DNA from 2 places in the Microbacterium sp. NPDC060132 genome. Region 2 is predicted to be linked to the other one. Evidence: riboswitches for the same ligand, from Rfam matches in the RefSeq annotation. Region 2 holds a riboswitch; the other holds the start of a gene.
What was found. Region 2 has a riboswitch for thiamine pyrophosphate ahead of ACFWCH_RS03245 (ECF transporter S component). Riboswitches for the same ligand answer to the same signal wherever they lie in the genome.
Positions count from the first base shown of each region.

Region 1: it holds a riboswitch for thiamine pyrophosphate, as region 2 does, so the genes downstream of both, thiM (hydroxyethylthiazole kinase) here and ACFWCH_RS03245 (ECF transporter S component) in region 2, are expected to answer to the same signal.

Region 1 covers NZ_JBHWXU010000002.1:217,513-233,448, forward strand. The annotation lists gene pheS (phenylalanine--tRNA ligase subunit alpha) at 1-909, shown strand, start outside; gene pheT (phenylalanine--tRNA ligase subunit beta) at 909-3,413, shown strand; gene ACFWCH_RS17565 (NAD-dependent epimerase/dehydratase family protein) at 3,495-4,484, shown strand; TPP riboswitch at 4,492-4,585, shown strand; gene thiM (hydroxyethylthiazole kinase) at 4,576-5,424, shown strand; gene ACFWCH_RS17575 (bifunctional hydroxymethylpyrimidine kinase/phosphomethylpyrimidine kinase) at 5,421-7,571, shown strand; gene argC (N-acetyl-gamma-glutamyl-phosphate reductase) at 7,811-8,875, shown strand; gene argJ (bifunctional glutamate N-acetyltransferase/amino-acid acetyltransferase ArgJ) at 8,872-10,029, shown strand; gene argB (acetylglutamate kinase) at 10,026-10,943, shown strand; gene ACFWCH_RS17595 (acetylornithine transaminase) at 10,940-12,145, shown strand; gene argF (ornithine carbamoyltransferase) at 12,142-13,071, shown strand; gene argH (argininosuccinate lyase) at 13,071-14,501, shown strand; gene ACFWCH_RS17610 (DUF1349 domain-containing protein) at 14,562-15,140, opposite strand; gene ACFWCH_RS17615 (SatD family protein) at 15,209-15,853, shown strand; gene ACFWCH_RS17620 (hypothetical protein) at 15,850-15,936, shown strand, end outside.
Region 2 covers NZ_JBHWXU010000001.1:618,940-634,875, reverse strand. The annotation lists gene ACFWCH_RS03250 (D-alanyl-D-alanine carboxypeptidase) at 1-1,806, opposite strand, end outside; TPP riboswitch at 1,887-1,996, shown strand; gene ACFWCH_RS03245 (ECF transporter S component) at 1,989-2,633, shown strand; gene ACFWCH_RS03240 (ABC transporter ATP-binding protein) at 2,633-4,090, shown strand; gene ACFWCH_RS03235 (energy-coupling factor transporter transmembrane component T) at 4,087-4,878, shown strand; gene ACFWCH_RS03230 (glutamate decarboxylase) at 4,979-6,349, shown strand; gene ACFWCH_RS03225 (amino acid permease) at 6,360-7,841, shown strand; gene ACFWCH_RS03220 (hypothetical protein) at 7,873-8,802, opposite strand; gene ACFWCH_RS03215 (phosphotransferase) at 8,903-9,637, opposite strand; gene ACFWCH_RS03210 (SDR family NAD(P)-dependent oxidoreductase) at 9,859-10,617, shown strand; gene ACFWCH_RS03205 (NAD(P)-dependent oxidoreductase) at 10,641-11,471, shown strand; gene ACFWCH_RS03200 (sulfite exporter TauE/SafE family protein) at 11,488-12,237, opposite strand; gene ACFWCH_RS03195 (ankyrin repeat domain-containing protein) at 12,234-12,956, opposite strand; gene ACFWCH_RS03190 (bifunctional 4-hydroxy-2-oxoglutarate aldolase/2-dehydro-3-deoxy-phosphogluconate aldolase) at 12,995-13,633, opposite strand; gene ACFWCH_RS03185 (GntR family transcriptional regulator) at 13,697-14,458, opposite strand; gene ACFWCH_RS03180 (MgtC/SapB family protein) at 14,631-15,332, shown strand; gene ACFWCH_RS03175 (sugar phosphate isomerase/epimerase) at 15,405-15,936, shown strand, end outside.

The DNA of each region.
Region 1 (15,936 bases), on a different contig from region 2:
CCGCTCGCGGTCCTGAACGCCTCGATGCGCCAGGTCGCCCCCGAGAACAAGGCCGCGTTCGGCAAGCTCGTCGGCCAGGGGCGGGGGCGCGTGACCCAGGCGCTCGCGGCGAAGGAGGCCGAGCTGGCCGCCGCCGAGGTCGCCGCACGGCTCGAGGCCGAGCGGGTCGACATCACCGCCGTCCCCTCGCGCACGCGCGTCGGTGCCCGCCACCCGCTCACGCTGCTCCAGGACCAGGTCGAGGACATCTTCGTCGGCATGGGATGGGAGATCGCGGAGGGACCGGAGCTCGAGCACGAGTGGTTCAACTTCGATGCGCTGAACTTCGACGTCGACCACCCCGCCCGCCAGGAGCAGGACACGTTCTACGTCGACCCGACCTCGCGTCACCTGGTGATGCGCACGCACACCAGCCCGGTGCAGGTGCGCTCGATGCTCGACCGCGAGGTGCCCATCTACGTGCTGTGCCCCGGGCGGGTGTACCGCACCGACGAGTTCGACGCCACGCACCTGCCGGTGTTCACGCAGTTCGAGGGGCTCGTGATCGACAAGGGCATCACGATGGCGCACCTGAAGGGCACGCTCGACCACTTCGCGCGTCAGCTCTTCGGGCCGGAGGCGAAGATGCGCTTCCGCACCAACTACTTCCCCTTCACCGAGCCGTCCGCCGAGCTCGACCTGTGGCACCCGACCTTCAAGGGCGGCGCGCGCTGGATCGAGTGGGGCGGCTGCGGCATGGTCAACCCGAACGTGCTGCGCGCGGCCGGGATCGATCCAGAGGTCTACAGCGGCTTCGCGTTCGGCATGGGCATCGAGCGGGGACTCATGTTCCGCAGCGATGTGCAGGACATGCGCGACATGGCCGAGGGCGATGTCCGTTTCAGCGAGCAGTACGGGATGGTGGTGTGATGCGCGTCCCGCTTTCGTGGCTGCGTGAGTACGTCGATCTGGCCCCCGAGACCACGCCCGAGGATGTCCTCGCGGCGCTGGTGACGGTCGGCTTCGAAGAGGAGGACGTGCACCGCTTCGCCATCACGGGTCCCGTGGTGGTCGGCCAGGTCGTGTCGCTCGAACCGGAGCCCCAGTCCAATGGCAAGACCATCAACTGGTGCCAGGTGGACGTCGGGGAGGAGCACGGCGGCGTCCGCGGGATCGTCTGCGGGGCGCACAACTTCGTCGCCGGGGACAAGGTCGTCGTGACCCTTCCCGGTGCGGTGCTGCCCGGCCCGTTCCCGATCGCCGCGCGCAAGACCTACGGGCACGTGTCAGACGGGATGATCGCCTCCGCGCGCGAGCTCGGCCTCGGCGACGAGCACAACGGCATCGTCGTGCTGTCCGACCTCGGCATCGATGCCCCGGTGGGCACCGACGCCATCGCGCTGCTCGGCCTCGACGACGTCGCGGTGGAGATCAACGTGACGCCCGATCGCGGCTACGCCTTCTCGGTCCGCGGTGTCGCCCGCGAGTACGCCCACGCCACGGGCGCGACCTTCCGCGACCCCGCGGAGCGCGACTTCGCCGAGCTGCAGCCCGGCTCCGGTCACACGACCGTCGTCGACGACCGGGCCCCGGTGCGCGGCAACGTCGGTGCAAGCGAGTTCGTCACGCGCGTCGTGCGGGACGTGGACCCGTCGCGCCCGACGCCGCCGTGGATGATCGCCCGGCTGAGCCTCGCCGGCATGCGGTCGCTGGGCGTGCTGATCGACATCACGAACTATGTGATGCTCGAGCTCGGGCAGCCGCTGCACGGCTACGACCTGGACAAGCTCGCGGGCGGCATCACGGTCCGTCGCGCGACGCCGGGCGAGAAGATGACCACGCTCGACGGCGTGGAGCGTGCGCTGCACGAGGAGGACCTGCTCATCACGGACGAGTCCGGACCCATCGGCCTCGCCGGTGTCATGGGCGGCGGCACGACCGAGATGAGCGACACCACGCGCAACGTGCTGATCGAGGCGGCGACGTTCGACCCCACGACCATCGCCAGGACGGCCCGTCGCCACAAGCTGCCCAGTGAGGCGTCCAAGCGCTTCGAGCGGGGCGTCGACCCGCTGATCCCCTTCGTGGCGGCGCGTCGGGCGGCCGACCTCATGGTCGATCTCGCCGGCGGAACGCTCACCGACGAGGGCGGCGCGCTGTTCGCCGAGGTGTTCGTGGAGGACATCGCGCTGCCGGCCGGCTTCGTGCAGGGGCTCATCGGCGTGGACTACACCGACGACGAGATCACGGGCGCCCTCACGACGATCGGCGCCGAGGTGACGGAGGCGGAAGCCGGCTGGACCGTGATCCCGCCCACCTGGCGACCCGACCTCACCGACAAGTGGACGCTCGCGGAGGAGGTCGCCCGCATCCACGGGCTCGACCGCATCCCCGCGGTCTTGCCGACGCCGCCGTCCGGTCGCGGCCTCACCGCCCACCAGCAGGGTCGTCGCCGCGTGGCGAACGCGCTCGCGGCGGCGGGCTTCGTCGAGACGCCGGCCTTCCCGTTCACGACCGAGGCGCAGAACGACCTGCACGGTTCCGCGTCGGGAGAGCACCTGCCGAGCATCCGCCTGGCGAACCCGCTCGACGGGCAGGCCCCGTACCTGCGCCGCTCGCTGATCCCGGGGCTGCTGCAGACCGCGCACCGCAACATCGCCCGCGGCATGACCGACCTGGCCCTCTTCGAGACGGGCCTCGTGTTCCTGCCGGAGCCGGGCGTCGAGTACGGAACCGACGAGGTGCCGCCGCTCGGCGTGCGCCCCTCCGACGAGACGCTCGCCGCGCTCGACGCGTCCATCCCGCCCCAGGAGCGCCACATCGCGGTGCTCCTCACCGGCAACGTGTCGCCGCGTCAGCCGGGTCGTCCCGCCGAGGCGTCGGGGCTGGTCGAGGCGCTCGACGCCGTGCGCGTGATCGCTGCCGCCGCGGGCATCGACATCGACGTGCGACAGGCGCAGCGCGCCGCGCTGCATCCCGGCCGCACCGGGGCGCTCGTCGCGGCCGGCGAGGAGGTCGGCTACGTCGGGGAGCTGCACCCCTCGGTGGCGGAGGACGCCGACCTGCCCGGTCGCGCCACCGTGCTCGAGCTCGACCTCGACCGCATCCTCACCCTCGCGGGGACGCGGATCGTGGCGGCCTCGCTGTCGACGTTCCCCGCGGCCACGCAGGACGTGTCGCTGACCGTGGCCGCCGATGTGCCGGCGGGCGAGGTGCGGGCGGCGCTCGCCGAGGGGGCGGGCGCGCTGCTGGAGTCGGTGCGACTGGTCGACGACTACCGCGGTGAGGGCGTGTCCGAGGGAGCCAAGAGCCTGACGTTCGCGCTGCGTTTCCGCGCCGACGACCGGACGCTCACCGCTGCGGAGGCGACCGACGCCAAGCTGGCGGGTGTCGCGGTCGCGGCGGAGCGATTCGGCGCCGCACTGCGCGACTGATCGACCCCGTCGCGAAGGCCTTCCGCTCTGCCCTGAGCGGAAGGCCTTCCGCGTTTCCCCGGATGCTGCTGGCATGGGCACATGACGGATGTGCTGATCCTGGGCGGGACGGGCTGGCTCTCGGGGCGGATCGCCCACGGCTGGCTGGAGGCGGGCGCGGACGTGACCTGCCTCGCGCGCGGGGGGCGTGCCGCTCCCGACGGGGCGGCGCTGATCGTCGCCGACCGGGACGCACCGGACGCCTATGCGGAGGTCGCCCGCCGCGAGTGGGATCACGTCGTGGACGTCTCCTCACGGGCGGCACACGTCGCGGAGGCCGTCGCGGCCCTCGGCGATCGTGCGGCGCAGTGGACGTACGTGTCGTCGATGTCGGTGTACGCCGATGACATGACCGCGGGCGCCGACGAGTCCGCGCCGCGTCACGCGCCCGCGCGCGACGGCCAGGGGGAGGACGACTACGCGGCCCAGAAGGTCGCGGCGGAAGACGCCGTCGCGGCCCTCGGCGCACGCGCGCTCGTCGCGCGTCCCGGGCTGATCGTGGGCGACGGAGACCCCAGCGATCGCTTCGGCTACTGGGCCGCCGCCTTTCTCCGCGCGGCCGACGGTCCGGTGCTCCTGCCGCCCCTCGACGGGAAGACCGCGCAGGTGATCGATGTGGACGATCTGGCGGCGTTCCTCGTGACGGCGTCTCCCGGTTCTCCCGTGAATGCGATCGGCGACGCGCGTCCGCTCGGGGAGGTGCTGGACGCCGTGCGTCGTGCCGCGGGTCACGAGGGGGCGACGGTGATCGCCGACGCGGATCGGCTGGTGGCCCAGGGCGTGGAGTACTGGATGGGCCCGCATTCGCTCCCGCTCTGGTTGCCCGAGGAGATGACCGGATTCATGACGCGGTCGAACGCCGCCTATCGGGCGCGCGGCGGGGCGCTGCGTCCGCTGGCCGACACGATCGCGCGCGTGATCGACGACGAGCGCGCACGCGGCGTCGACCGGGAGCGGAGGGCGGGGCTGACCCGCGCCGAGGAGCTGCGGATCCTCGCGGCCGTCACGGAGGGACCCGCCGGAGCTCGCTAGACTGCGAGGCAGTGACACGGGGTGCCGCATCCGCGGCTGAGATCACACCCGTCGAACCTGATCTAGTTCGTACTAGCGAAGGGATGTCGCGATGAGCGATCTTCTGCGTCCTGTTTCCACCCCCGACCTCGCCGCCTCGGCGGGAAGACTGCGGGAGGCGCTGCGGCAGTCGCCTCCGTTGACGCACTGCGTCACCAACGCGGTCGTCACGGGCTTCACCGCCAACGTGCTGCTCGCCCTGGGCGCCGCGCCCGCGATGGTCGACATCGTCGGCGAGGCCGAGATGTTCGCCGGTGTGGCCTCCGGTCTGCTGATCAACCTGGGCACGCCGACGCCCGAGCAGCGCGCCGCGAGCGTGGAGGCCGTGACGGGAGCCGCGGCGTCCGGCACCCCGTGGGTGCTCGACCCGGTCGCGATCGGCGTGCTGCCGGTGCGCACGACCCTCGCGCATGAGCTCGCGGCGCGGCGTCCGACCGCGATCCGCGGCAATGCGTCCGAGATCCTCGCCCTGGCAGGCCACACGGCCGGCGGTCGCGGCGTCGACGCGACCGACGGCACCGAAGCCGCTGCCGGGGCGGCGCAGGAGCTCGCCCGCACCACGGGAGCCGTGGTGGCCGTGTCCGGGCCCGTCGACCTGATCACCGACGGCGATCGCGTCGTGCGCATCGCCAACGGCCACGAACTGCTCACGCGCGTGACGGGTGGCGGCTGTGCTCTGGGCGCCGTGATGGCGGCCTTCCTCGGAACCGCTCGGCAGACGGGAGACGATGCGCTCACGGCGGTCGCCGCGGCGACCCTCGTCTACACCGTGGCGGCCGAGCACGCCGCCCCGGTCGCCGCAGGGCCCGGCACTTTCGCTGTCGCGCTGCTGGACGCGCTCGACGCCGTGACCGCGGATGACGTCGCCGCGGGCGCCCGCGTGTCGGAGGAGACCCGATGAGTGCCGACTTCTCGCTGTATCTCGTCACCGATCCCGGGCTGTGCGGGAAGCGCGGTGTGGTCGAGACCGTGCGCCGCGCGGTCGACGGCGGCGCACGCATCGTGCAGCTGCGCGACAAGAACGCCGCGCACGAGGAGACCGTCGAGCAGCTCATCGCGCTCTCCGCCGTGATCGACGGGCGGGCGCTGCTGGTGGTCAACGATCGTCTGGACGCCGCTGTCGAGGCGCGGGCGCGCGGCGCGCGGGTCGACGGCGTGCATCTCGGCCAGGCCGATGCGTCGGTGCGGCGTGCGCGAGAGCTGCTCGGTCCGGACGCGCTCATCGGACTCACCGCGAACACCCGTGAACACCTCGATGCCGTGCGCGCACTGCCGCAGGGCACCATCGATTACCTCGGTGTCGGGGTGATCCGCCCCACGAGCACCAAACCGGACCACCCGGAGCCGCTCGGCGTCGAGGGGTTCGCGGCCTTCGCGGCCGAGAGCCCGCTCCCGTGCGTCGCGATCGGCGGGGTCGGCATCGATGACACCGAGGCGCTCCAGGCCGCAGGCGCGGCGGGGCTCGCCGTGGTCTCCGCGCTCTGCGCCGCCGCGGACCCCGCGGAGACGGCCTCCGCGTTCCGTCGTCGTTGGCGGGCGGGGGTCGTGCCGCGTGTGCTCAGCATCGCCGGCAGCGACCCGTCGGGCGGCGCCGGCATCCAGGCCGACCTGAAGGCGATCGCCGCGAACGGCGGATACGGGATGGCGGCGCTCACCGCCCTCACGGCGCAGAACACGCGGGGAGTGCGGGCGGTCCACGTTCCTCCGGCGGATTTCCTCCGCGCGCAGCTGGACGCCGTGTCCGACGACATCGTCATCGACGCCGTGAAGATCGGGATGCTCGCCGACGCCGAGGTCATCCGCACGGTGGCCGACTGGCTCGATGTGCAGCGTCCCCCGGTGGTGGTGCTCGACCCGGTCATGGTGGCGACATCGGGCGACCGTCTGCTCGCCCCCGACGCGGAGCGTGAACTGCGGGGGCTGCTGACGCGCGCCACGGTGGTCACGCCGAACCTCGCCGAGCTCGCCGTGCTGGTCGGTCGCCCCGTCACCGACTGGCCGGATGCGCTCGCCGCTGCTGAGGAGCTGTCGGCCGACATCGGCGCCGCGGTGCTCGTGAAGGGCGGGCATCTCACGGGTGACGAGGCGCCGGATGCGCTTGTGGACGCGGACCGCGGCCTGCGGGACGAGTTCCCCGGAGCGCGCATCCCCACCACCAACACGCACGGCACCGGCTGTTCCCTGTCGTCGGCGCTCGCCACCCTGCTCGCCCGCGGTCTCACGCCGTCCGACGCGGTGCATGCCGCGCGCGCCTGGCTGCGAGAGTCGCTGCGGGCGGCGGGTGCGCTCGCCGTGGGGCAGGGACATGGGCCCGTCCATCATTTCGCTGGAATGTGGGACCGCGGCGACCTGGAAACCCGGCAGACGGCGGAGGAGATCGCCGGCGACTGGTGGCAGGACATCGCCGACGTGCGCGACGGGATCGACGCGCTGCCCTTCCTCCGCGGTCTCGCCGACGGCACACTCGCGCGCGAGCCGTTCCTGTTCTACCTCGCGCAGGATGCGCTGTATCTGCGCGAGTACGCGAGGGTGCTCGCGGCCGCGGCGCGGACCGCCCCCACCTCGGCGGAGCAGGCGTTCTGGGCGCACGCGGCGCACGGATCGATCGTGGGGGAGCTGGAGCTGCACGCGTCGTGGCTCACGCCCGAGCGCGGGGTGAGCGCGGAGACGTTCGCGGCGGAACCCGCGCCCGCGACCACCGCGTACCTCGACCATCTGCGATCGGTCGCGTTCGGCGGCGATCATGCCGAGCTCGTCGCCGCCGTGCTGCCGTGCTTCTGGCTGTACACCGATCTGGGCAGGCGGCTGCACGCGGGAGACTTCGGCGCGGAGGCCCGTGATCCCGATCACCCCTATGCCTCGTGGCTGTCGACCTACGCCGATCCGGCGTTCGAGGAGGCGACGGCGCAGGCCATCGCATTCGCGACCGCGGCGGCATCGCGGTCTGACGCCTCCGGACGGGAGCGCATGCGGCGCGCGTTCCGCACCTCGAGCGCACACGAGCTGGCGTTCTTCGCCGCGCCGCTGGAGGCCGCCGCCGTCGGATGACGGTGCGGATTTGCGGTGGCGACGACGGCCGCGCTACTGTCGCGACATGCCTTCGGCCGCCACCGCTCCTTCGACGCTCGCTCCGAGCGTCATCGCTGTGCGCCGACGCCGCGGCCGCCGACTCTAGGCGACCCCGCCCTCCTGCCTGCGCGTGCGCGGCGGTCGAGTGCCGGTGTCGCCGCCTTCGGCCCCGTCCCCGGTCCCGAAATCGTCGAGGACCCGACCGTTAAGGTAGAAGCATGACGTACTCCGTCGCCGTCTCCGGCGCATCGGGCTATGCAGGCGGCGAGATCCTCCGCCTCCTGGCCGCCCACCCCGACATCGAGATCCGCACCGTCACCGCGCACTCGAACGCCGGTCAACCGCTCGTCGACCACCAGCCGCACCTCCGCTCGCTCGCGCATCTCACGCTCCAGGACACGACTCCCGAGATCCTGGCGGGTCACGACATCGTGTTCCTCGCCCTCCCGCACGGTCAGTCGGGGCAGTACACCGACGCGCTCGGCGACGTCCCGCTGGTGATCGACGCGGGTGCCGACCACCGGCTCACCTCGTCGGCCGCCTGGGACGCCTTCTACGGCGGCGCGTTCCATGAGCCGTGGGCGTACGGCGTTCCCGAGCTGCCGGTCGCGGGCGGACGGCAGCGCGACGCGCTGCGCGGGGCGACGCGCATCGCGGCTCCCGGATGCAACGCCTCCACGGTCAGCCTGAGCCTCGCACCGGGTGTCGCCGCCGGAGTGATCGACCCGTCCGACATCGTGTCGGTCCTCGCCGTCGGCCCGTCCGGGGCGGGCAAGAGCCTCAAGCCGAACCTGCTCGCCAGCGAGATCCTCGGCTCGGCCAACCCCTACGCGGTCGGCGGCACCCACCGGCACATCCCGGAGATCCGGCAGGCGCTCGCTGCGGCCCGTCCGGCCGACGCCGACGCCTCGGGCGCCGATATCCGCATCTCGTTCACGCCGGTGCTCGTCCCGATGTCGCGGGGCATCCTCGCCACCTCCACCGCGCCGATCGTCGAGGGCGCGACCGACGCGGAGATCCGCGCGGCCTGGGAGAGCGCGTACGGCGAAGAGACCTTCGTGCAGCTGCTGCCGGAGGGCAGCTTCCCCCGCACCGCCGACGTCCTGGGCGCCAACACCGCCCTGATCGGCCTGGCGATCGACCGCTCCGCCAACCGGGTCACCGTCGTCACCGCCGTCGACAACCTCGTCAAGGGCACGGCCGGTGCCGCCATCCAGTCCATGAACATCGCGCTGGGGCTCCCCGAGGCCCGTGCCCTCTCGATCAACGGAGTCGCCCCGTGAGCGTTACCGCACCCGCAGGATTCGAAGCTGCCGGGGTCGCCGTCGGCCTCAAGTCCACTGGCAAGCCCGACGTCGCCGTGGTCGTGAACCGGGGTCCGCGCAAGGTCGGAGCCGCGGTGTTCACCAGCAACCGCGCCAAGGCGAACCCCATCATCTGGTCGCAGCAGGCCGTGGCCGACCGGGTGGTCGAGGCCGTGGTGCTCAACTCGGGCGGGGCGAACTGCTTCACCGGCAGCTTCGGCTTCCAGACCACGCACCAGACCGCCGAGACGGCCGCCGAGTTGCTGGGCATCAGCGCGGGCGACGTGCTCGTCTGCTCGACGGGCCTGATCGGCACGGGTGACGAGGCCTTCCGCGCCAAGGTGCTCGAGGGCACGGCGCAGGCCATCGCCGAGCTCAGCGCCGACGGGGGAGAGAGCGCCGCACACGCCATCATGACCACCGACACGGTCGCGAAGACCGCTGTCGTGTCGCGCGACGGCTGGACGATCGGCGGCATGGCGAAGGGCGCGGGCATGCTCGCCCCGGGCCTGGCGACCATGCTCGTGGTGCTCACGACCGACGCGGTGCTGGAGCCGCTGCAGGCCGATGAGGCGCTGCGCCGTGCGACGGGACAGACCTTCGACCGGCTCGACTCGGACGGGTGCATGTCGACCAACGACCAGGTCACGCTGCTGGCCAACGGGGCCTCCGAGGTCGTGCCCGACCTCGACGACTTCGCCGAGGCGCTCACCGCGCTCTGCCAGGAGCTCGCGGTGAAGCTGCAGGGCGATGCGGAGGGGGCGAGCCACGACATCACGATCGAGGTGCGTCACGCCGTCACCGAGCAGGAGGCCGTCGAGGTGGGCCGTTCGGTCGCGCGCAACAACCTCTTCAAGGCCGCGATCTTCGGCAACGACCCCAACTGGGGGCGGGTGCTCGCGGCGATCGGCACCACCAACGCGCAGTTCGACCCGTACGACGTGGACGTGTGGATGAACGGGGTCCGGGTGTGCACGGCGGGCGGCCCCGACCGTCCGCGCGAGGAGGTCGACCTCACGCCGCGCGCCACCCACCTGCTGATCGACCTCAAGGTCGGCGAGGCCACCGCGACGGTGCTCACGAACGACCTGACCCACGACTACGTGCACGAGAACAGCGCCTACGCCTCATGACCGACATCCAGGACACCACGCCCGACGTCGCCGCGCAGAAGGCGACCACGCTGATCGAGTCGCTGCCGTGGCTGAAGACCTTCCGCGACCAGATCGTCGTGGTCAAGTACGGCGGCAACGCCATGGTCTCGGACGAGCTGCAGGAGGCCTTCGCGCAGGACATCGCCTACCTCCGCTACGTCGGCGTGCAGCCCGTGGTCGTGCACGGCGGCGGGCCGCAGATCTCCGACATGCTGCAGCGGCTGGAGATCCCGAGCGAGTTCAAGGGCGGATACCGCGTCACCAACACCGAGGCGATCAGTGTCGTGCGCATGGTGCTCACCGGGCAGGTGAACCCGCAGCTCGTGGCGAAGATCAACTCGCACGGGCCGATCGCCACGGGGCTCAGCGGAGAGGACGCCGGTCTGTTCGGCGGGCGTCGCCGCGGCGTGGTCGTCGACGGCGAGGAGATCGACCTCGGCCGGGTCGGCGACGTGGTGCAGGTCGACCCGACCGCGGTGCTCGACCACCTCGCGGCCGGTCGCATCCCGGTCATCTCGAGCATCGCGCCCGACCTCGACCACCCCGGCCAGTCGCTGAACGTGAACGCGGATGCGGCCGCCGCGGCACTCGCCGTGGCGCTCGGGGCGCGCAAGCTGGTGATCCTCACCGACGTGCCGGGGTTGTACGCCGACTGGCCCAACCGCGACTCGCTCGTGTCGCACCTCACCTCGGATGCGCTGATCGAGATGCTGCCGCGCCTGGAGTCGGGCATGATCCCGAAGATGCGGGCGTGCCTGGACGCGGTCGAGGGCGGCGTGGACGCCGCGGCGATCATCGACGGACGGGTACCGCACTCGGTGCTCGTCGAACTGTTCACCAGCAAGGGAATCGGGACCGAAGTGGTCCTGGGAGAGAAAGGGGCGACGGCATGACCGTCTGGCAGGACGACGCGGCACGTGATCTCGTGCTCAACGCGGGGGAGCGGCTGGCGCTGCTGACCCGTGGAGAGGGCTCGTACCTGTGGGATGCCGACGGCCGACGCTACCTCGACTTCCTCGCCGGCATCGCCGTGACCTCGCTCGGTCACGCGCACCCGGTCTTCGTCGACGCGGTCGCCACGCAGGCGGCCACGCTCGCGCACGTCTCGAACTACTTCGCGACGCCGCCGCAGCTCGCGCTCGCCGCACGGCTCAAGCGTCTCGCGGGTGCCGGCATCGACGGGCGCGTGTTCTTCTCCAACTCGGGGGCCGAGGCCAACGAGGCGGCGTTCAAGCTCGCGCGCCTGCATGGTGGAGCGGAGCGCCCGCGCATCCTCGCGCTGGAGAACGGGTTCCACGGTCGCACCATGGGGTCCCTCGCGCTGACGGCGAAGGAGTCGATGCGCGCGCCGTTCGCGCCGATGCCGGGCGGGGTGAAGCACATCCCGGCCACCGTCGAGGCGTTGGAGGCCGCGATGGACGACCGGGTCGCGGCCGTCATCGTCGAGCCCATCCAGGGCGAGGCCGGTGTCGTCGAGCTGCCGGAGGGCTACCTCGCGGCGGCGCGCTCGCTCACGCTCGCGCACGGGGCTCTGCTGATCGTCGACGAGATCCAGACCGGTGCCGGCCGCACGGGCGAGTGGTTCGGCTTCAGTCACGACGGCGTCACGCCCGACGCGATCACGCTCGCCAAGGGCATCGGCGGCGGGTTCCCGATCGGGGCCCTGGTCACGTACGGTGCCGCGAGCGCCCTGTTCACTCCCGGTTCCCACGGCTCCACGTTCGGCGGCAACCCGCTCGCGACCGCCGTGGCCGACGCGGTGCTGGCCGAGATCGAACGCGCGGATCTGGTCGGCAATGCGGCCCGCCGTGGCGCCGAGCTGCGCGAGATCATCCTGGGCATCGACTCGCCGCTCCTCGCGGGTGTCCGCGGCCGTGGCCTCCTCGTCGGCGTCGCGCTCACCGAGCCGGTCGCCGGAGCCGTGGTCGCGGCAGCCCAGGAGCGCGGTCTGATCGTGAACGCCGCGAACCCCGAGACCGTGCGCATCGCGCCCGCCCTCACGATCGGCGACGCCGAGCTGGCTGAGTTCCGCGAGCTGTTCGCGGCGAGCCTCGCCGACGTCCACTCCTCCGCCCCCGGAAAGGTACCCGCATGACCCGCCACCTGCTGCGCGACGACGACCTCACGCCCGCCGAGCAGGCGGAGATCCTCGACCTCGCCCTCGAGCTCAAGAAGGACCGCTGGGCCGACAAGAGCCTCGCGGGCCCGCAGACCGTCGCCGTGATCTTCGACAAGTCGTCCACCCGCACCCGGGTGTCGTTCGCGGTGGGCATCGCGGATCTGGGCGGCAGCCCGCTGATCATCTCGACCGCGAGCAGCCAGCTGGGCGGCAAGGAGACGCCGTCCGACACCGCACGGGTGCTGGAGCGCCAGGTCGCCGCGATCGTGTGGCGCACGTACGCGCAGGCGGGACTCGAGGAGATGGCGGAGGGCACCCGCGTTCCGGTCATCAACGCCCTGTCCGACGACTTCCACCCCTGTCAGCTCCTCGCCGACCTGCTGACCATCCGCGAGCACAAGGGCGACCTGAAGGGACTGACCCTGACGTTCTTCGGTGACGGGCAGAGCAACATGGCCCACTCCTACGCGCTCGCCGGGGTCACGGCGGGCATGCACGTGCGGATCGCCTCGCCCGAGGACTACGCGCCGCGCGCCGATGTGATCGAGGCCGCCGACCGCCGTGCGGCGGAGACCGGCGGCTCCATCACCCTGTTCACCGACCCGGTCGAGGCGGCGGCGGGTGCCGACGTCGTGGTGACCGACACCTGGGTGTCGATGGGCAAGGAAGAGGAGAAGATCGCACGCATCCGCGATCTGGGCGGTTACAAGGTGACGCCGGAGACCATGCAGCTCGCCGACGACGAGGCGATCTTCATCCACTGCCTGCCCGCTGATCGTGGCTACGAGGTGGACTCGTCGGTGATCGACGGGCCGCAGAGCGTGGTGTGGGACGAGGCGGAGAACCGCCTGCACGCGCAGAAGGCGCTGCTGGTGTGGCTGCTCGGCAAGAAGGACGCGTGATGACCGGACAGACGCACGAGGGCACGAACGAGGGCGCGCTGTGGGGCGCCCGCTTCGCCACGGGCCCCTCGCCCGAGCTGGTGGAGCTCAGCCGCTCGACCCACTTCGACTGGATCCTGGCGCCGTACGACATCGCGGGTTCGCACGCGCACGCCACGGCGCTCGCCGCGGCCGGGTATCTGGAGCCGGACGAGGCCCAGCGCATGCACGACGGGCTGGACGCGGTGGCTCGCAGGGTCGCCGACGGCACGCTGCTGCCCGTCCCGACCGATGAGGACGTGCACGGTGCGCTGGAGCAGGCGCTGATCGCGGAGCTCGGGCCGGAACTGGGCGGTCGGCTGCGCGCCGGACGCAGCCGGAACGACCAGATCGCCACCCTCGTCCGGATGTACCTGATCGATCACGCCCGGGTGATCGCGCGTGACCTGCTGCGGGTGATCGATGCCCTGGTGGCGCAGGCCGAGGCTCACCCCGAGGCGATCCTTCCCGGCCGCACGCACCTGCAGCACGCCCAGCCCGTGCTCCTCGCGCACCACCTCCAGGCGCACGCGTGGCCGCTCGTGCGCGAGCTGGAGCGCCTGGTCGATTGGCGTCGTCGCGCGGGCGTCTCGCCCTACGGCGGGGGAGCGCTCGCCGGCTCGACGCTGGGGCTGGACCCCGCTCTCGTCGCGACCGAGCTGGGCCTCGATCGCCCGGCCGAGAACTCGCTCGACGGCACGGCCGCGCGCGATGTGGTGGCCGAGTTCGCGTTCATCGCGGCGATGACGGGCGTCGATCTGTCGCGCCTGTCGGAGGAGATCATCCTCTGGAACACCCGCGAGTTCGGCTTCGTCACGCTCGACGACGGGTACTCGACGGGCTCGAGCATCATGCCGCAGAAGAAGAACCCCGACATCGCCGAGCTCGCGCGCGGGAAGTCGGGGCGGCTGATCGGCAACCTGTCCGGTCTGCTGGCGACGCTCAAGGGCCTCCCGCTCGCGTACAACCGCGACCTGCAGGAGGACAAGGAGCCGGTGTTCGATTCGGTGCAGACCCTCGAGGTCGTGCTGCCGGCGTTCGCGGGGATGATCGCGACGCTGCGCTTCGACACGGAGCGGATGGCGGAGCTGGCGCCGCAGGGCTTCTCCCTGGCGACCGACGTGGCGGAGTGGCTCGTGAAGCAGCGGGTGCCGTTCCGCGATGCGCACGAGATCTCCGGCGCGCTGGTGCGCGCGTGCGAAGAGCAGGGGATCGGTCTGGAGGAGGCGTCGGACGAGCTGCTGCGGTCGGTGTCCGAGCACCTGGTTCCCGCGGTGCGGGAGGTGCTGACGATCGAGGGCTCCGTGGCGTCCCGGTCGGGCGTGGGCGGGACCGCGCCGGTGCGCGTGGCCGAGCAGCGCGCCGAGCTGGTGGCCAGGGCCCAGGCGGCGGCGCACGCTCTCGGGCTGTGAGCGGAGGGGGCCGCGGTCGTCCGCGGCCCGCTCCCGTCTCGGCGGTCTCGACCCGCGCGGCTAGTGCAGGTCGGCGTCTGCGGCGGTCCGCTCCCAGCGTGTGAAGCGGACGGTGAGCCCGGCGCGCGTAGGGGCGGCGAGGAACGGTCCGGCCGCGGCGGGGGCCTCGCCGTCGAAGGGTGCGACCCGCACGAGACGCCAGGGTCCGCCGTCGGCGGCGGCGCGGACGATCAGCGCGTCGCGCCAGCGGCTGACGCGGACGGTGATCTCGCTGTCCCGCCAGTCGTCGACGTGTCCGACCGACCAGTCGGAGACCACGGCGGTGACGACGGCGCCGAGCCCGAGGTGGCCGTCGGCGTGTTCGATGCCCGCCTTGACCCAGTGCTCGTCGTCGGCGCGCACGAAGAGGCCGGCCTGGTCGAACTGTCCTTCCCAGGGGGCGCGGAACGACACCTCCATCGCCTCGCCGACGGCCAGGGGAGCGAGGAGTGCGTGCTCGGTGTCGTGCACGAAGCCGTACGCGGTGTGCCGCCAGGCGTCGCTGCCCTCGGCGGCGGTCACGTCGAGGTGCGCTCCGCTGTCCGCGACGTCGGCGGGCGCGTGGGTCCAGGTTCCTGCACTCCAGGGCATGATGCTCATATCAGGCATATCTCCGATCTATAACCAAAAGATGCATAAACTCAGCTTATTCGTGCTACGGTTATGCCATGGTCATCGCCGTGATCGCCGACATCGTGGGCTCCCGCGAGCTCGACGACCGCAGTGCCGCCCAGCGGGCGCTCGACGACACCATCGCCGAGGTCGAGTCCGACCGACCTCTCGCACTGCAGCCGCTCACGCCCACGGTAGGGGACGAGCAGCAGGCCGTCTATCGAGAGCTGACCGATGCGCTCACCTCGCTCCTGATGATCCAGCTGCGGCTGCCGGACGACCTCGCCTTCCGCTTCGGGATCGGCGTGGGGGAGGTGCGCGCGGTCGATTCGATCCACGGCGAGCTCGCGGACGGGCCGGGATGGTATGCCGCGCGCGCCGCGATCGAGACCGTCCATGCCCGCGAACAGCGCGCCGTGCCGCGGACGCGCACCTGGATTGTCGGTGCCCCGGGTCAGGATGAGGTCATGCCCGCCGTGATCGCCGCCGCCAACGCCTACGTCCTCGTCCGCGACGAGCTCGTCGGCGCCATGACCGCGCGCGAGCGACGCCTCACCTACGGTCGGCTGATCGGCCGGTCGCAGCAGGAGCTGGCGGCACAGGAGAGCATCACGCAGCCCAGCGTCTCCAAGTCCCTGCGCAGTGCGGGGGCGGCGGCGCTCATCGAGGGACTGGCGGCGTTGCGAGGGGAGGGCGCATGATCCTCGCCGGCTTCCTGCTCCTCGCCATCGGCGCGGCCGATCTGGTGCGTCAGTTCGTGCCCCGTCGCTGGCTCGGATACGTG
Region 2 (15,936 bases):
TTCGCGCAGCACGAGGGCCGTGTCCGCCGTGTCGAGCGGCCCGGTGGTGGTCAGCGTGCCCACGCGGTCGTCGGCCTCTCGTCGCTCGCCCAGGTCGAACGCGGCGGTCGCGGTCGCGGCGGCACCGTTCCACAGCACGACGTCCGCGTCCTCCGCGGTGACCACATCCACCTCCTCGCCCCACATCGTGGTGACGCGACCGACCACCGTGCCCGCGGCGACGGCCGGTTCCTCCGTCTGCAGCTCCGCCTCCGCCTGACTGAACAGCGCGCGGGTGGCCGCGAGCCGCGACTCGTCGTCGGCCTGATCCAGCACTGCCGCGAACAGCCGCACGGTCGTGTCGCCCACCTCCACATCCTTCGCGGTGAGGAGGTTCCACCCGACCAGGGTCCCGGTCTTGATGCCGACGACGCCCGGATCGGCCAGCATGCCGTTGGTGTTCACGACCGTCCCCGCGCCCGGAAGCTCGACCGAGGCGGTGCCGACGATCTCCGCGAACACCGGGTTGCGCATCGCCAGCTCGCCCAGCGCGATCAGCGCCTCCGGCGTCGCGACGTTGCGCTCATCGAAACCCGACGGCGTCACCACCGTGATCCCGGTCAGACCACGCTCGCTCAGCCACTCCTCGGCCGCCCTGGCGAACTCGGAGTTCGACCCCCAGATCTCCGAGGCCAGCCGATCGATGTAGTTGTTCGCCGAGCCGAGCAGCGTGCCCTGCAACAGCTGATACTCCGTGAGCACACCGTTGACCGGGACGTCGAGCGCCGACTGATCCTGGCGTCGATAGTCCCAGTAGCGCACGCTGTCGCCGCGGGTGAAACGGAACTCCGGTCCCTGCTCACCCGGCGCGAGCGGCATCCGATCCAGCACCATCAGGCTGCTGACGACCTTCGTGATGCTCGCGATGCTCACCGCATCCGGGATCGACGCCGACGTGGTCATGCCGGCAACCCCCACGGCCGCGCTGCCCTCCGCAGGCCACGTGAGCTCGGCGGCCGTGGCGGGCGTCGTCTCGAACTGCACCGCCTCCACCGCCGGGGGCACCTCGTGCAGCGGCCACAGCAGCGTCGTGCCCGAATAGGCCAGGACGAGCCCGGCCAGCACCCCCAACGGCACCAGCAGGCCGGGGCGCGCGATGGCCGGACGCAACCGGGCCCCGCGGAACAGCCCCTCGGCGGTCTGCGCCTCCGGCTCGGCATCGAGCGAGACGGCGGGAGCGTGGGCCGCGACATCGGCCGGATCCACCCAGGTCAGCGCGGTCGCCGGGGTCGCGTCGTCCGCCCACTGCGCGGCCGTACCGGACAGGAGGGCGACCGCTGCATCGTCGTCTTCGGCCGGGGGAGCCGGCTCCGAGACCCTCGCGCGGAACGGCGGCTTGGTCAGCGGCGGCGTCGCTGCCGTGATCGTCGAGGACGCGGAGTCCGCGGCGGGCGGGGCCGACGCGACGGACGCGATCGCGGGATCAGCGGAGGGGGAGGTCTCGGCCGCGGGGCGGTCCGTGCTCCCGTCCGCGTCGCCTCCGGTGGCGACGCCGTTCGCGGAGGCATCGGTCGCGGTCGCGGTGCGCGCACGGTCGCCGAACAGCGCGCCGAGACCGGAGGTCGACACGGCGGAGGCGGCGGGAACCCGCGCCGGGGGTCGCGCGGCGTCGTCGCCCGCGTCATCGCTCCCGGTCGGTGGGGTGGTGGTCACCCGCGCCCGCGAGCGCAGCGCGGACGTGGGGGCGTCGTCGGAGGGGGCAGCAGTCGGAGCGGGGCCGTTGCCGCCGATGCCCGTCGCCTCGCCGGCGGGATCGGATGCGGTCACCCGCTTACGGTACCGAATCCGGCCGGGAATCGGCCGCGCCGGGGCGGCGACGCGCCAACCGGCGGACCGGGTAGGATCGTCAGCACAACCACGGGAGTCCGGCGAGCCGGGCTGAGAGGGAGCGAATCGCGCTTCGACCGTCGAACCTGATCTGGGTCATGCCAGCGCAGGGAGGAGTTCCTATGAGTACGTCCACGTCCACGTCCGCATCCGCGAAGACCTCGACGGCGGCCGCGCCGCGCAGCTACCTGCGCTGGCGCATCGTCGACATCGTCGTCGCCAGTGTCCTCGGTGTCGCCGCCGGCCTGATCTTCCTCGCCTGGAACGTCGGCTACCTCGGCCCCAAGGCCCTCCTCGAACCGCTGCTCCCCGGGCTGCAGGGCCTGCTCGACGGCCCCTGGCTGTTCGCGGGCGTGCTCGGCGGACTCATCATCCGCAAGGCCGGAGCCGCGATCTACGTCGAACTGCTCGCCGCCGTCGTCTCGGCGCTCATCGGCAACCAGTGGGGCGGCTTCCTCACCCTGGAGGCCGGGCTCGTGCAGGGGCTCGGCGCCGAGCTCGTCTTCCTGCTGTTCTTCTACCGTCGCTGGTCGCTGCCCGTCGCGATCCTCGCCGGTGCGGGCGCCGCGCTCGCGGGCGGCATCAACAACCTCGTGCTCTGGTACGCCGGATCCGGCCCGGCGTTCACGACGATCTACCTGCTCAGCACCGTCGTCTCCGGCGCGGTGATCGCGGGGGCGCTGTCGTGGGTTCTGGCCAGGGGCATCGCGGCGACCGGCGCGCTCGACCGGTTCGGCTCCGGCCGCGAGGCGCGCGTCCGCGTCTGATGGGGGCCGAGCAGGCCACCCCCGCCGCCGTCGAGGCCCGAGGGTGGGGGTGGCGTCACGCGAGTCGCCTCGCCTGGGCCCTGCGCGACGTGTCGTTCCGCATCGAGCCGGGCGAGCGCGTGCTCGTGCTCGGCGCATCCGGCGCGGGCAAGTCGACGCTGCTGCACGGGCTCGCCGGTGTGCTGGGCGGCGAGGAGGAGGGCGAGAGCGAGGGCCGGCTGCTCGTCGACGGCGCCGCGGCGACCGCCACCCGGGGTCGCGCGGGACTGGTGCTGCAAGACCCCGACTCGCAGGTGATCCTGGCACGCGTGGGCGACGACGTCGCCTTCGGCTGCGAGAACCTGGGCATCCCGCGCGCCGAGATCTGGCCACGCGTCACCGCCGCCCTGGAGGCCGTGGGGCTCGACGTGCCGCTCGACCACCCCACCAAGGCGCTGTCGGGCGGGCAGAAGCAGCGCCTCGCGCTCGCGGGACTCCTCGCCATGCGCCCCGGACTGCTGCTGCTCGACGAGCCCACCGCGAACCTCGACCCGCACGGGGTGGCGGAGGTGCGCGACGCGGTGTCGCGCCTGCTCGACACCCACCCCGCCACGCTCGTGGTCGTGGAGCACCGGCTCGACGTGTGGCTGCCCCTCATGACCCGCGTGATCGTGATCGGCGAGGGCGGCGTGGTCGCCGACGGCCCCCCGCACGAGGTGCTCGGGGCTCAGGGGCAGCGGCTCGCCGACGACGGGGTGTGGGTCCCCGGGTATCCGCCCGCGTTCCCGCCGCCGCCGCGCACGGCCCCCCGCGAGGTGCTGCTCTCGGCGCGCGGGCTCGCGGTCGCCCGGGTGAAGGGTCGCCCGGTCGCCACGGGCATCGACCTCGACGTCCACGCGGGAGAGGCCGTCGCGGTCACCGGGCCCAACGGCGCCGGCAAGTCGACGCTCGGCCTCACGCTCGCGGGACTCCTTCCGCCCGCGGGGGGAGCAGTGGTCGCCGCGCCCGAGCTCGCGGACGGCGCCGACCCCGCGCCCATCCGGTGGAGCTCGCGCGACCTGCTCACCCGCGTCGGCATGGTGTTCCAGGAGCCGGAGCATCAGCTGCTCGCCACGACCGTGCGCGACGAGCTCGCCGTCGGCCCCCGCGCGCTCGGCCTCCCCGAGGACGAGATCGCCGCGCGCACCGACGAGCTCCTCTCCCGCCTGCGCCTCGACCGTCTCGCGGCCGCGAACCCGTACACGCTGTCCGGCGGGGAGAAGCGGCGCCTCACGGTCGCGGCCGCGATCGCCACACGCCCCCGGGTGCTCGTGCTGGACGAGCCCACGTTCGGGCAGGACGCGCGTACGTGGGCGGAGCTGGTCGCGCTGCTCGCGGCCTTGCGCGACGAGGGGTCGGCCGTGGTCGCGATCACGCACGACCTCGACGTGGCCAGAGCCCTCCACGCCACCCGGTTCGACCTGGGCGGCATGCCGTGACCCTGCTCGACGCGAAGGCCCGCACCGGCGCGGTGGCCCGCATCAACCCGGTCGCCAAGCTCGGCGTGAGCGCGCTGATCGCCGTGCCGCTCATCCTCACGCTCGACCCGGTCTCGGCCGCGGTGGCCCTGGCGCTCGAGTTCGTGCTGTTCCTGTTCGCGGGCATCGGCTGGCGGGAGTTCTGGGTGCGCACGTGGCCGGTGTGGCTCGCGGCGCCGCTCACCGGGCTCACGATCGCGCTGTACGGCGAGACCTCCGGCACCGTGTACGTGGACTGGTTCGTGCTGCGCATCAGCGAGGGCTCGCTCGCCCTCGCCGTGGCGACGATGCTGCGCGTGCTCGCGATCGCCCTGCCGTCCGTGGTGCTGTTCGTGACCGTCGACCCCACCGACCTCGCCGACGGGCTCGGGCAGATCCTCCGCCTCCCCGCCCGGTTCGTGCTGGGTGCGCTCGCGGGCCTGCGCATGGTCGGACTGTTCCTCGACGACTGGCGGGCGCTCGAACTGGCGCGGCGCGCACGCGGGGTGGCCGACCGCGGACGCCTCCGCCGTTTCTTCGGGATGGCGTTCGCGCTGCTGGTGCTGTCGATCCGCCGCGGTGCCAAGCTCGCCACGGCCATGGAAGCGCGAGGGTTCGGAGCGCCGGGGCGCCGCACGTGGGCGCGCGAGTCGCGGTTCGGGGCGGCGGAGTGGCTGCTGCTCGCGGTCGGCGCGGCCATCTCCGGCATCGCGGTCGCGGCGGCCGTGCTCACCGGAGCCTGGAACTTCATCCTCGGTCCCGGCGCCTGAGCCTCACCCCGTTTACGCGAGGGGCGGGAGATACGTCAACGCGCCGTGGCTAGCGTGACGAACGGAGTGAGAAGCCGACTCAGCCGAAAGGACTCCGCACATGAGCACTGCACCCACCGACGGTCAGCCGATCTTCACCCGGCCGGGGGAGGCCACGGTCGCACCGCGACACGTGATCCCCGACGCCGAGTCGCTCCCGTCGACCGCGAAGCAGATCGTCGAGGACGAGACCATCCTCGACGGCAACGCCCGTCTGAACCTCGCGACGTTCGTGAGCACCTGGATGGACGACGAGGCCAAGCAGGTGTACATGGCCTCGTTCGACAAGAACATGATCGACAAGGACGAGTATCCGCAGACCGCCGCGATCGAGGACAACTGCTGGCACATGCTCGCGAACCTCTGGCATGCGCCGGATGCCGCCCGCAGCATCGGCACGTCCACCATCGGCTCGTCCGAGGCGTGCATGCTCGGCGGGCTCGCGTTCAAGCGCCGGTGGCAGCAGGCGCGTCGCGCCGCGGGGAAGGACGCCTCCTCGCCGAACCTCGTGATGTCGAGCGCCGTGCAGGTGTGCTGGGAGAAGTTCTGCAACTACTTCGACGTGGAGCCGCGCTTCGTGCCGATCAGCGAGGAGCACAAGACGCTCGACGGGCACGAGCTGGAGAAGTACGTCGACGAGAACACGATCGGGGTCGTGGCGATCATGGGCGTCACCTACACCGGCATGTACGAGCCGGTCGCGCAGATCGCGGCGGCGCTCGACGAGATCCAGAAGAACACGGGGCTCGACATCCCGATCCACGTGGACGGCGCCTCCGGGGCGATGATCGCCCCGTTCCTGCAGCCCGACCTGGAGTGGGACTTCCGCCTGGAGCGGGTGCACTCCATCAGCACCTCCGGCCACAAGTACGGGCTCGTGTACCCCGGACTCGGGTGGGTCGTGTGGCGCGACGCCCAGTGGCTGCCGGAGGACCTCGTGTTCCAGGTCAGCTACCTCGGCGGGGAGATGCCCACGTTCGCACTGAACTTCTCGCGCCCCGGCGCACAGGTGCTGCTGCAGTACTACCTGTTCCTCCGCCTCGGCTTCGAGGGGTACCGGGCGGTGCAGCAGGCGTCGCAGGACGTGGCGAAGTTCCTGTCGGCGGGCATCGCGAAGCTCGACGCGTTCGAGCTGTGGAACGACGGCAGCGACATCCCCGTGTTCGCGTGGCGGTTGAAGCAGGGGCATACCGACAACTGGACCCTGTACGACCTGCAGGATCGGTTGCGCATGCGCGGCTGGCTCGTGCCCGCCTACCCGATGCCCGCCGACCTGGAGGAGCTCACGGTGCAGCGCATCGTGGTGCGCAACGGCCTCAGCATGGACCTGGCCGCCGAACTGCTCGACGCGATCACCGCCGAGGTCGCGCACCTCGACGCCCTCACCGCGCCGATGCCGGGCGACCACCCCGACTCGGCGTTCCACCACTGAGGCGCGGGTCATGTCTGCACACGGTGCCGAACACGCCCCCCGTCCCGCCGTCACCCCGTCGACCCGCGTCTCCCGGCCCGCGGTGGCCGTGCTGGGGGTGGGGCAGCTCGCCCTGCTGACGCTCGTCGTGGTGGCGAGCCTGCGCTCCCTGCCGGCGATGGCGGTCTACGGCCTCGGGAGCATCATGCTCTACCTCATCCCGGCGATCCTGTTCCTGGTGCCCACGGCGCTGGTGGCGGCCGAGCTCGCGACCGGGTGGAAGGGCGGCGTCTACGTCTGGGTGCGCGAAGCCCTCGGCAACCGCTGGGGGTTCACCGCGGTGTGGCTCCAGTGGATCCAGAACGTGGTGTGGTTCCCCACCCAGCTCGCCTTCGTGGCGGGCGCGCTCGCGTTCGTCTTCCTGGATCCGTCGCTGTCGAGCTCGGGCTTCTTCACCGCGGTCGTGATCATCGTCTGCTACTGGGGTGCGACGCTGGTCACCCTCCGCGGCGGCGACCTGTTCGCCAAGCTCGGCTCATGGGGCGGCATCCTCGGCACGCTGCTGCCCGCCGTGCTGCTGATCGTGTTCGGCGCGGTCTGGGTGTTCAGCGGCGAGAAGAGCCAGGTCCCCCTCGAGGCGTCGGCGATGATCCCGCCGTTCACCGGGCTCGCCTCGATCGTGCTGATCGTGTCGAACGTGCTGGCCTACGCCGGTATGGAGGTGAACGCGGTGCACGTGAACCAGATGAAGGACCCCGGCCGCGGCTACCCCCGCTCGGTGTTCCTCGCGGCGGCGCTCATCCTGCTCGTGTTCATCCTGCCGACCCTCGCGATCGCGGTCGCGGTGCCGCCGAAGGAGCTCGGTCTCACGAACGGCATCATGCTCGCGTTCGGGGAGTACTTCGACCACTGGAGCATGGGCTGGGCCACCGCGGTGGTGTCGGCCCTGATCGCCGCGGGCGCCCTCGCCTCGGTCGTCACCTGGGTCGCCGGCCCGTCGAAGGGCGTGCTGGCCGCCGCGGAGACGGGGCTGCTGCCGCCGCTGCTGCAGAAGAGGAACAAGGCGGGCGTGCAGTCGGGCATCCTGATGCTGCAGGGCACGATCGTGACGGTGCTCGCGGCGATCTTCATCATCGTGCCGAACGTCAGCGCGGCCTTCGTCGCGCTGATCGACATGGCCGCCGCGCTGTACCTCGTCATGTACATGCTGATGTTCGCCTCGGCCCTCGTGCTGCGGCGGAAGGCGCCGGACGTGAAGCGCGCGTACCGGGTGAAGGGGCTGCCGCTGGTCGCCGGCGTGGGCTTCGTCGCCTGCCTGGCCGCGTTCCTCCTCGCGTTCATCCCGCCGGACGGCTTCACCGCGTTCCCGCCCGCGGCCTACCCGTGGATCGTGGGGGCGGTGATCGTGGTGCTGGGTGCTCCGCCCCTGGTGTTCTACGCGGTGCGCCGTCCGTCGTGGGACCGCCGGCCGGCGGACGGCAGCCTGCCCAGCGACGCCCACCCGGAGGCCTGAGCGCCCGGAACCGACGCCGACCCGCCGCCCGTCACAGGGGCAGCGGGTCGGCGCCGTCTTCGCGGGAGCCGTACCCCCAGCGGAGCGCGATCAGCCCCGGCGCGAACCCCGAGCGCACGGTGGTGGCCGTACGGTTCGCGGGAGGCAGCGGCACGATCTCCTCCTCGCCGCCGACCATCGTGACCTCTTCGATCCAGGTGGGCGACGGCGACCGCGCGAAGTCCACGTGCAGGAGCAGCTCGGGCGTGCGGTACATGCTCGCGTAGGTCACGAGCCGGTCGCGCGGGTAGGGGAGCGGGTAGTGCAGGGTGAACTCGATGAGCGCGGACTGCCGCTGCTCGGGCGGATCGTCGACGGCGAGGAGCATGCCGAACGCCATGCGGGAGGAGTGCGCGTGGCGCTGCACCACGCGGCACCCGGTCACCGCGGTCAGCTCGGGCCACACGTCGGTCGGCACCCCGGGAAGGTCGATGTACGGGATGAGGCCGGCCCGTCCGCTGGGGGGCCGGAGGATCGCGCGGTAGTGGATGGTGTCGACGAGGCCGTGCGCGTCGGTGGTGCAGACCGCGTGGACGGAGTGGGTGTTGAACGACGCCGCGGGGTCGATGCCGAGCGCGCGGAACGTGTCGAGGATCGGCCCCTCCCGCGTCCAGTCCTCGCAGGGTGCCCGCGGCTTGGGCGGACGTCCGGCGCGGCGGCTGTGTCCGATGCGTCGCTGCAGGGTGCCGCTGTCGAGCAGGAGCAGCGTCTCGAGCTCCTCGACCGCCGCGAGCGAGCAGACCCCCTCGGGTTGCCGCGTGCCGTTCTGCCAGCAGCTGAGGGTGGCGATCGAGACGGGGTTCCCGTGTCGTCGGAGCCGATCGCTCAGCTGCGCGAGGGACGTGCCGCGGGCCGCGATGGCCTCCCGCAGTGTCTCGGCGAACCCGGCGACGGGAGCGGGTGGCGACGGATCGAGGTGCATGAGGCCTCCTGGGGGTCGTCCCACCCATGACACCAGATCAGACATCAGATGTCGAGAGTTCGTTGCCGCATCCCGACCTGCGCGCCGCCGGCCGGGAGGGTCAGGTGGCGTTCCACAGGTCGCGGTAGTACGCCATCCGCTCCCGGTCGGGTTCGAGGCCGTACGCCTCGACGAGGGCGTCTTCCCACCCCGGGCCGTAGTTCCACCCGGTGCTCATGGCGGCCACGGCGATGTCGGCCCAACGGTCGGCGACGCCCAGCTGCGCGAGGTCCACGTGCGCGAGCCACCGGCCGTCCGTGCCGATCAGGGTGTTCGGGCAGCAGGCGTCGCCGTGGCTCACCACTGCGCGGTCGATCGGCGGCGGAGTGCGCAGCGACTCCGGCACCACGATGCCCCGGCGCTCCGCGTTCGCGATGCGCGACGGCACGCTCCACTCCCACGGGCACTCGGCCACGGGCAGCGCGTCGTGCAGCGCCCGCAGCGCCTCGCCCACCGCGCGCACGGCGGTCGCGGGCTCGGCCGTCCACCGGGGATCCACGGCGCTCAGGCCGTCGAGGGCCGCCGTCACCAGCCACTCGTGCGTCTCGTCCTCGCCGCTGTCCAGCACGGTCGGCGCGCTGATCCACCGCGCGGCCCAGCGCATCCGCTCGGCCTCGTCGCGCAGCGTGGACTCGAGGTTGCGCGGACCCCACTTGATGTAGAACGGCTCGCCGACGCCGGTCGCGCGGAACGTGAGACCGCCGTCGTCGTTCCGCCAGACGCAGACGAGGTCTGCTCCGCGGGACAGCTCGCGCACCCGGTCGGGGACGACGACGGACTCGGCGGGGATCGTCATGCTCCCATCCTGCCGGACGGGCGGACGCTCAGGGCCGACCGGTCGCGCGAGGAGCGGACGCCGTCTCCGGACGGGCGGTGTCGTAGGCTCGCCTCGACGCCGTCCCCTCACGCCCGGTCGCACCGGCACCACCGCGGCCCGGGTTCGTCCTGGAACCAGGAACCACCTAGGCTGGGACTGCGTTTCAGGCATGTCGCACGACGTTCGAAGGAGAACCTCACATGCAGATCAGCGGACAGGGCGCCCTCGTCACCGGAGGGGCGTCGGGCCTCGGGCTCGCCACCGCGCGTCGCCTCGCGGCGGCCGGAGCCCACGTCACGATCATCGACCTCCCCTCCTCGGTGGGTGCCGAGATCGCGGAGGAGCTGGGCGGGATCTTCGTGCCCGCCGACGTCACGAGCGTCGACGAGGTCGCGGCCGCGGTCGCCGCCGCACAGGCCGCCGCCCCGCTGCGCGTGGTGATCAACTGCGCCGGTATCGCCCCGCCCGCCAAGGTGCTCGATCGCGAGGGCAACCCCGCGGTGCTCGCCGACTTCGAGCGGATCGTGCGCATCAACCTCGTCGGCACCTTCAACGTCATCTCGCAGGCCGCGGCCGTGATCGCGAAGAACGAACTGCACGACGAGGAGCGCGGCGTCATCGTCAACACCGCCAGCGTCGCGGCGTTCGACGGTCAGATCGGGCAGCCCGCGTACTCCGCGTCGAAGGGCGGCGTGCACGCCATGACCCTCCCGATCGCTCGCGAACTCGCCCGACACGGCATCCGCGTGTGCACCATCGCCCCCGGCATCATGGAGACCCCGATGCTGATGGGGCTGCCGCAGGAGGCGCAGGACTCGCTCGGCCAGCAGGTGCCGTTCCCCGCCCGCCTCGGCCGACCGGACGAGTACGCCGCCCTCGCGCAGCAGATCGTCGAGAACGGCTACCTCAACGGCGAGACCATCCGCCTCGACGGCGCCATCCGCATGGCACCGCGCTGACCACCCGCCCCGAAGGAGAACCCATGTCACTCGCCGGCAAGACCATCCTCATGTCGGGCGGCAGCCGCGGCATCGGCCTCGCGATCGCGCTGCGCGCCGCCGCCGACGGCGCCAACATCGCCATGCTCGCCAAGACCGACACCCCGCATCCGAAGCTCGAGGGCACCGTGCACACCGCGGCCGAGCAGATCCGCGCGGCCGGCGGCCAGGCGCTGCCGATCGTCGGCGACGTGCGCGAGGACGACGACATCACCGAAGCGGTCATGAAGACGCAGGGCGAGTTCGGCGGCATCGACATCGTGATCAACAACGCCAGCGTGATCGACCTGTCGCGCTCGCTCGACCTCTCGGCGAAGAAGTACGACCTGATGCAGGACGTCAACGTGCGCGGGACGTTCATGCTGTCGCGGGCGGCCGTGCCGATCCTGAAGGACGCCGAGAACCCGCACATCCTGTCGCTCTCGCCGCCGCTGAACCCCAGCCCGAAGTGGCTCGGGGCGCACACGGGCTACACGCTCGCGAAGTTCGGCATGACCATGGTCACGCTCGGGCTCGCGGCCGAGTTCGCGCGCGACGGCATCGCCGCCAACACGCTGTGGCCCCGCACGACCATCGCGACCGCCGCCGTGCAGAACCTCCTCGGGGGCGACAGGGTGATGGCCGCGAGCCGCACGGCCGACATCTACGCCGACGCCGCCTACGCGGTGCTGTGCCGGCCGGCCGCGACCACCACGGGGCAGTCGCTCATCGTGGAGGACGTGCTGGAGGCCGAGGGCGTGACCGACTTCTCGCGCTACGCCGCCGTGCCCGGCACCCCCGACAGCGCCCTGTTCCCGGACATCTTCCTCGACTGACCCGGTCCGCGCGGGATCAGAAGAGCAGGTAGAGCGCGCCCAGGATCGTGAGCGCGATCACGATGCGGTCGAACACCCGTTGATCGAGCCGTCGTGCCACGCGCAGTCCGAGGAGGGCGCCGAGCACCACCAGCGGCGCGAGCAGCGCGTCCGTCAGCAGCACCGGCGCGGTGAACAGTCCGATGCCGGCGAGGAACGGCACCTTGATCACGTTGATGATCGCGAAGAACCAGGCCGAGGTGCCCAGGAACACCTGGATCGGGGTGCGCGTCGCCAGGAAGTACATCGACATCACGGGTCCGCCGGCGTTGGCGACCATCGTCGTGAAGCCGCCCAGGGTGCCGTAGGCGCCGGCGAGCACGAGTCCGCCGCGGGGCGTGACCGTCGTGTCGACGCGCGACTGCCGCCATCGTCGCCACAGGGTGACGGCGATCATCAGCAGCAGGATCACGCCGATCGCGCGCCGCACCACGTCGTCGCCCGTCAGGGCGAGGAAGGCGAAGCCGAGCAGCAGTCCGGCGATGACGGCGGGGGCGAGTCGCAGCAGTGTCGGCCAGTGGGCGTGCCGACGGTAGGCGAGGAGCGCGAACACGTCGCCCACCATGAGCAGCAGCAGCGTGGCAGCGGTCGAGGTGCGGGCGGGCAGCACCGCGGCGAACAGCGCGATCGCGAGGATGCTGCCGCCGGGCAGCGCGGTCTTGGAGATGCCGATCACGACCGCGGCCAGGCCGAGCGCCGCCCAGGCCCACGCGTCGAGCGCCATCACCGGCGCAGCTCGTCCGCGATGTCTTCGAAGCCGCGGGCGGTCGCGAGGTCGAGCGGCAGCACGCCGTCGCCGTCGCGGATGGTCGGGTCGGCGCCGCCGTCGAGCAGGGCGCGCACCACGGCGACGTAGCGCCCCGAGCCGTCACCGAGCACGATCGCCTCGTGCAGCGCCGTCCACCCCAGGTTGTTCACGTGGTCGGGGTCGGCGCCCGCATCGAGCAGGATCTGCACGGTGTCGAGCAGTCCGCGCTCCGACGCGGGGATGAGGGCGGTGCCGCCGAAGCGGTTGGTGCTGGTCAGGTCGGCGCCGTTGTCGAGGGTGAGGCGCAGGATCTCGTCGTGACCGCGGGCACCCGCGTACAGATAGGCCGAGTCCTGGATGTCGTCTTTCGCATTCACGTCGGCACCCGCGGAGATCAGCGCGCGGGCGGCCTCGACGTGGTTCGCCTTGGTGGCCGCGACCAGTGCGGTCATGCCGCCCTCGCCGCGGGCCTCGATGTCGGCACCGGCGTCGAGCGCAACCCGGACGTCGGCGGCGTCACCGCGGGCGGCGGCGTCGAGCAGGGCGGACGTGGCGTCGCGCGGGGCGGGCGTGGTATCGGTCATCGGAGCCTCCGTGGTGGGTGCGGTCGGGTGCGTGGCGGTGGTCGCCGTGCACGCCGAGGGGAGCAGGGCGACCCCCGCGAGGGCCGCCCAGAGCACGCCCCGCCGCATCCGCATACCTCTGGTATACCAAACGGCCCGGAGGTGGGGGAGCGTCAGTCCCGGACGGAGGCGAGCGCGGCGGCGAACCGGGCGGCGCGCTGCTCCAGGTCGGCCCAGTCGGACGCCGCGATCGAGGCGCCGTTGGCGAGGTCGCCGCCGGCGCCCACCGCGACTGCACCCGCGGCGTACCAGTCGGCGAGGTTGTCGGGCTTGACGCCGCCGGTGGGCATGAGCGGGGCGTCGGGGAACGGGCCGCGGAGAGCGCCGAGGTAGGCCGGGCCACCGAGCGAGGCGGGGAAGATCTTCACGACGTCGACGCCGAGCTCCAGCGCGCCCATGACCTCGGTGGGCGTGAGGGCGCCGGTCATCACGACGCGGCCGGTGTCGAGCATCGCGCGGGTGAGGGCCGGGAGCGTGCCGGGGCTCACCAGGAACTCGGCCCCGGCGTCGGCGGCCTGTGCGGCCTGCGCGGGGGTCGTCACGGTTCCGGCGCCGATGTAGGCGGCGTCACCGTGGCGGGCGATCAGCTCGCGGATCACGGCCGGGGCGTCTGGTGTGGAGTAGGTGACCTCGATGCCGGTCACTCCACCCCGGATGATCGCCTCCGAGGCCTCCAGGGCGAGTTCGGGCGAGGGGGCGCGGAGGACGGCGAGGACGCCGGTGGTGCGGGCGCGGGCGAGACGGTCGGACATGGCGCTCCTTGATCGAGGGATGCGTCCATTCTTCCGCACCACAACTTGTCATTACAAGTTGTGCTACTTGGCGACGAGCGTCGTCTCGAAGCTGTAGAGGTCGGGGCGGTAGCAGTGGTGGCCGAACTCGATCGCGGCGCCGGACTGGTCGAACGAGATGCGCTCCATTGTGAGCACGGGGCCGCCCGCCTCGATCTCCAGCAGCTCCGGCTCGTCGTCTTCCGCGCGGCGGGCGCCGATCTTCTGCTTCGCGATGCGGATCGCGACGCCCCGGGCGCGGAGTACCTGATAGAGGCCGCGCGACTCCAGCTGCTCGGTCGAGATGTCGGCCAGCTCGCGAGGGAGGTAGTTCTCGAGCACCGCGACCGCGACGCCGTCGGTGCTTCGTCTGCGGCGCAGATGCAGCACCTCGGTGCCCGGCTCGAGCCCGAGCGCGAGGGCCACCTCGTCGGTCGCGGGGATGATCTCGTGGGTCAGCACCTGCGTGCCCGGCTCGTGGTTCGCGCTCTGCAGGTCTTCGTACAGGCTGGTCAGCTCGACCTGCCGCGTGACCGAGCCCTGCACCACCTGGGTGCCGATGCCGCGGCGGCGCACGAGCAGGCCCTTGTCGACGAGCTCCTGGATGGCGCGACGGATCGTGGGGCGGGAGAGTCCGAGCTGCTCCGCGATCGAGACCTCGTTCTCCAGGCGGGCGCCCGCGGGGATCGCGCCGGACTGGATCGCGCTCTGGAGTCGTGTGGACACCTGGAAGTAGAGCGGGACGGGCCCCGTGCGGTCGATGTCCGCGAAGAGCTCGTGGGGCCAGGGGGTGACGACATCGGCCATGGATGCTCCGCTCTGGGTTGGGGAGTCACATTGTAGCGACAATCATACGAGCGTCTCCAGACGGCGTCGAGGCGCAGTATTCCGCGGATCCCGGCCGCGCCCGCGCAGGATGGCACCGCGGGTGACCTCCGAGATGCTTAAAGTGCTATTGTGCTGACATGACGGGAGCAGCGTGAGCTTCGGGTGGGATCCCCACCTGCTCGTCGAGCTCGGGCTCCTCGGGCTGGCGTTCGTGCTCTCGCTGGCCGTGGGTGTCGAGCGCTCCCGCAAGCAGAAGAACGCCGGGCTGCGCACGCACGTGCTGGTGGGCCTGGGCTCGGCCATCTTCACCCTCATCTCGGCCTACGGCTTCGAGGGCGTGCTCGGGCCGGAGGTGGCCGTCGATCCCTCGCGCATCGCGGCGCAGGTGGTGTCGGGGATCGGGTTCCTCGGCGCCGGCGTGATCTTCGTGCGCAACAACGCCGTGTCCGGGCTCACCTCGGCCGCGACCATCTGGGTGGTCGCGGCGATCGGCATGGCCTGCGGGGCGAACATGCCCCTGCTCGCGATCGCGGGCACGGGTCTTCATCTCCTCACGGTCGGCCCGCTGTCGCGGCTGCGCGACCGCGTGCGCCCCGAGCCCGAGCGCCTGCGCGTGACCCTGCAGTACGAGGCCGACCGCGGCGCGCTGCGCGAGGTGCTGGCGGCGGCCGAGCGGCGGGGGCTGCCCGCCACACTGCTCGGTGCTGCGCGCATCCACGGTGAGGCGGACATGCGGGCGACGCTCGAGTTCGCGGAGGCCGAGCCGGGGTCGCGCTCCGAGCTGATCGACGCGATCGCCCGCCTCGACGGGGTGCGCTCGGTCGTGGTGCAGGGCTTCTCCGAGGACGATTGATGCATATGTCATGACCTGCTAACATTCGAGACGAACCCAGGGTTCGACCATTCAATGGAGAAAGGACAACGCGTGATCCGCATCGCGAACGCGCCGGTGAGCTACGGAGTCTTCGAACTCGCTCGACCGGACCTCGTGGCCCTCCCCGACGGGGAGCAGCTCGCCCGCTGGATCAGCGAAGCCGGATACCAGGGCATCGACCTGGGCCCCGTCGGTCTCCTCGGCCAGGGCGCCGAGCTCGACGAGCGCCTCTCCCGCCACGGCCTCGACCTCGCCGGCGGCTGGGTCGACCTGCCGTTCGCGGGCGAGGACGAGGAGTTCGCCGCCGCGCTGGCAGGCCTCGACCGCACGCTCGACGTGTTCGTCACCGCCGCCGAGCGCGGCCAGGACCTCGCACCGCTGCCCACCCTCGCCGACTCCGGCAGCCCCGCCCGCAAGGCCCGCCCGGGCGGCGCCCCCGAGCTCACGCTCCGCGGTGCCGCGTGGGAACGGTTCGCCGACCGGGTCAACCGCGCCGCCGCGCGCGTGCGCGACCGGGGCCTCGAGCCCACCTTCCACCACCACGCGTGCACGCACGTCGAGACGCCGGAGGAGATCGACGCGC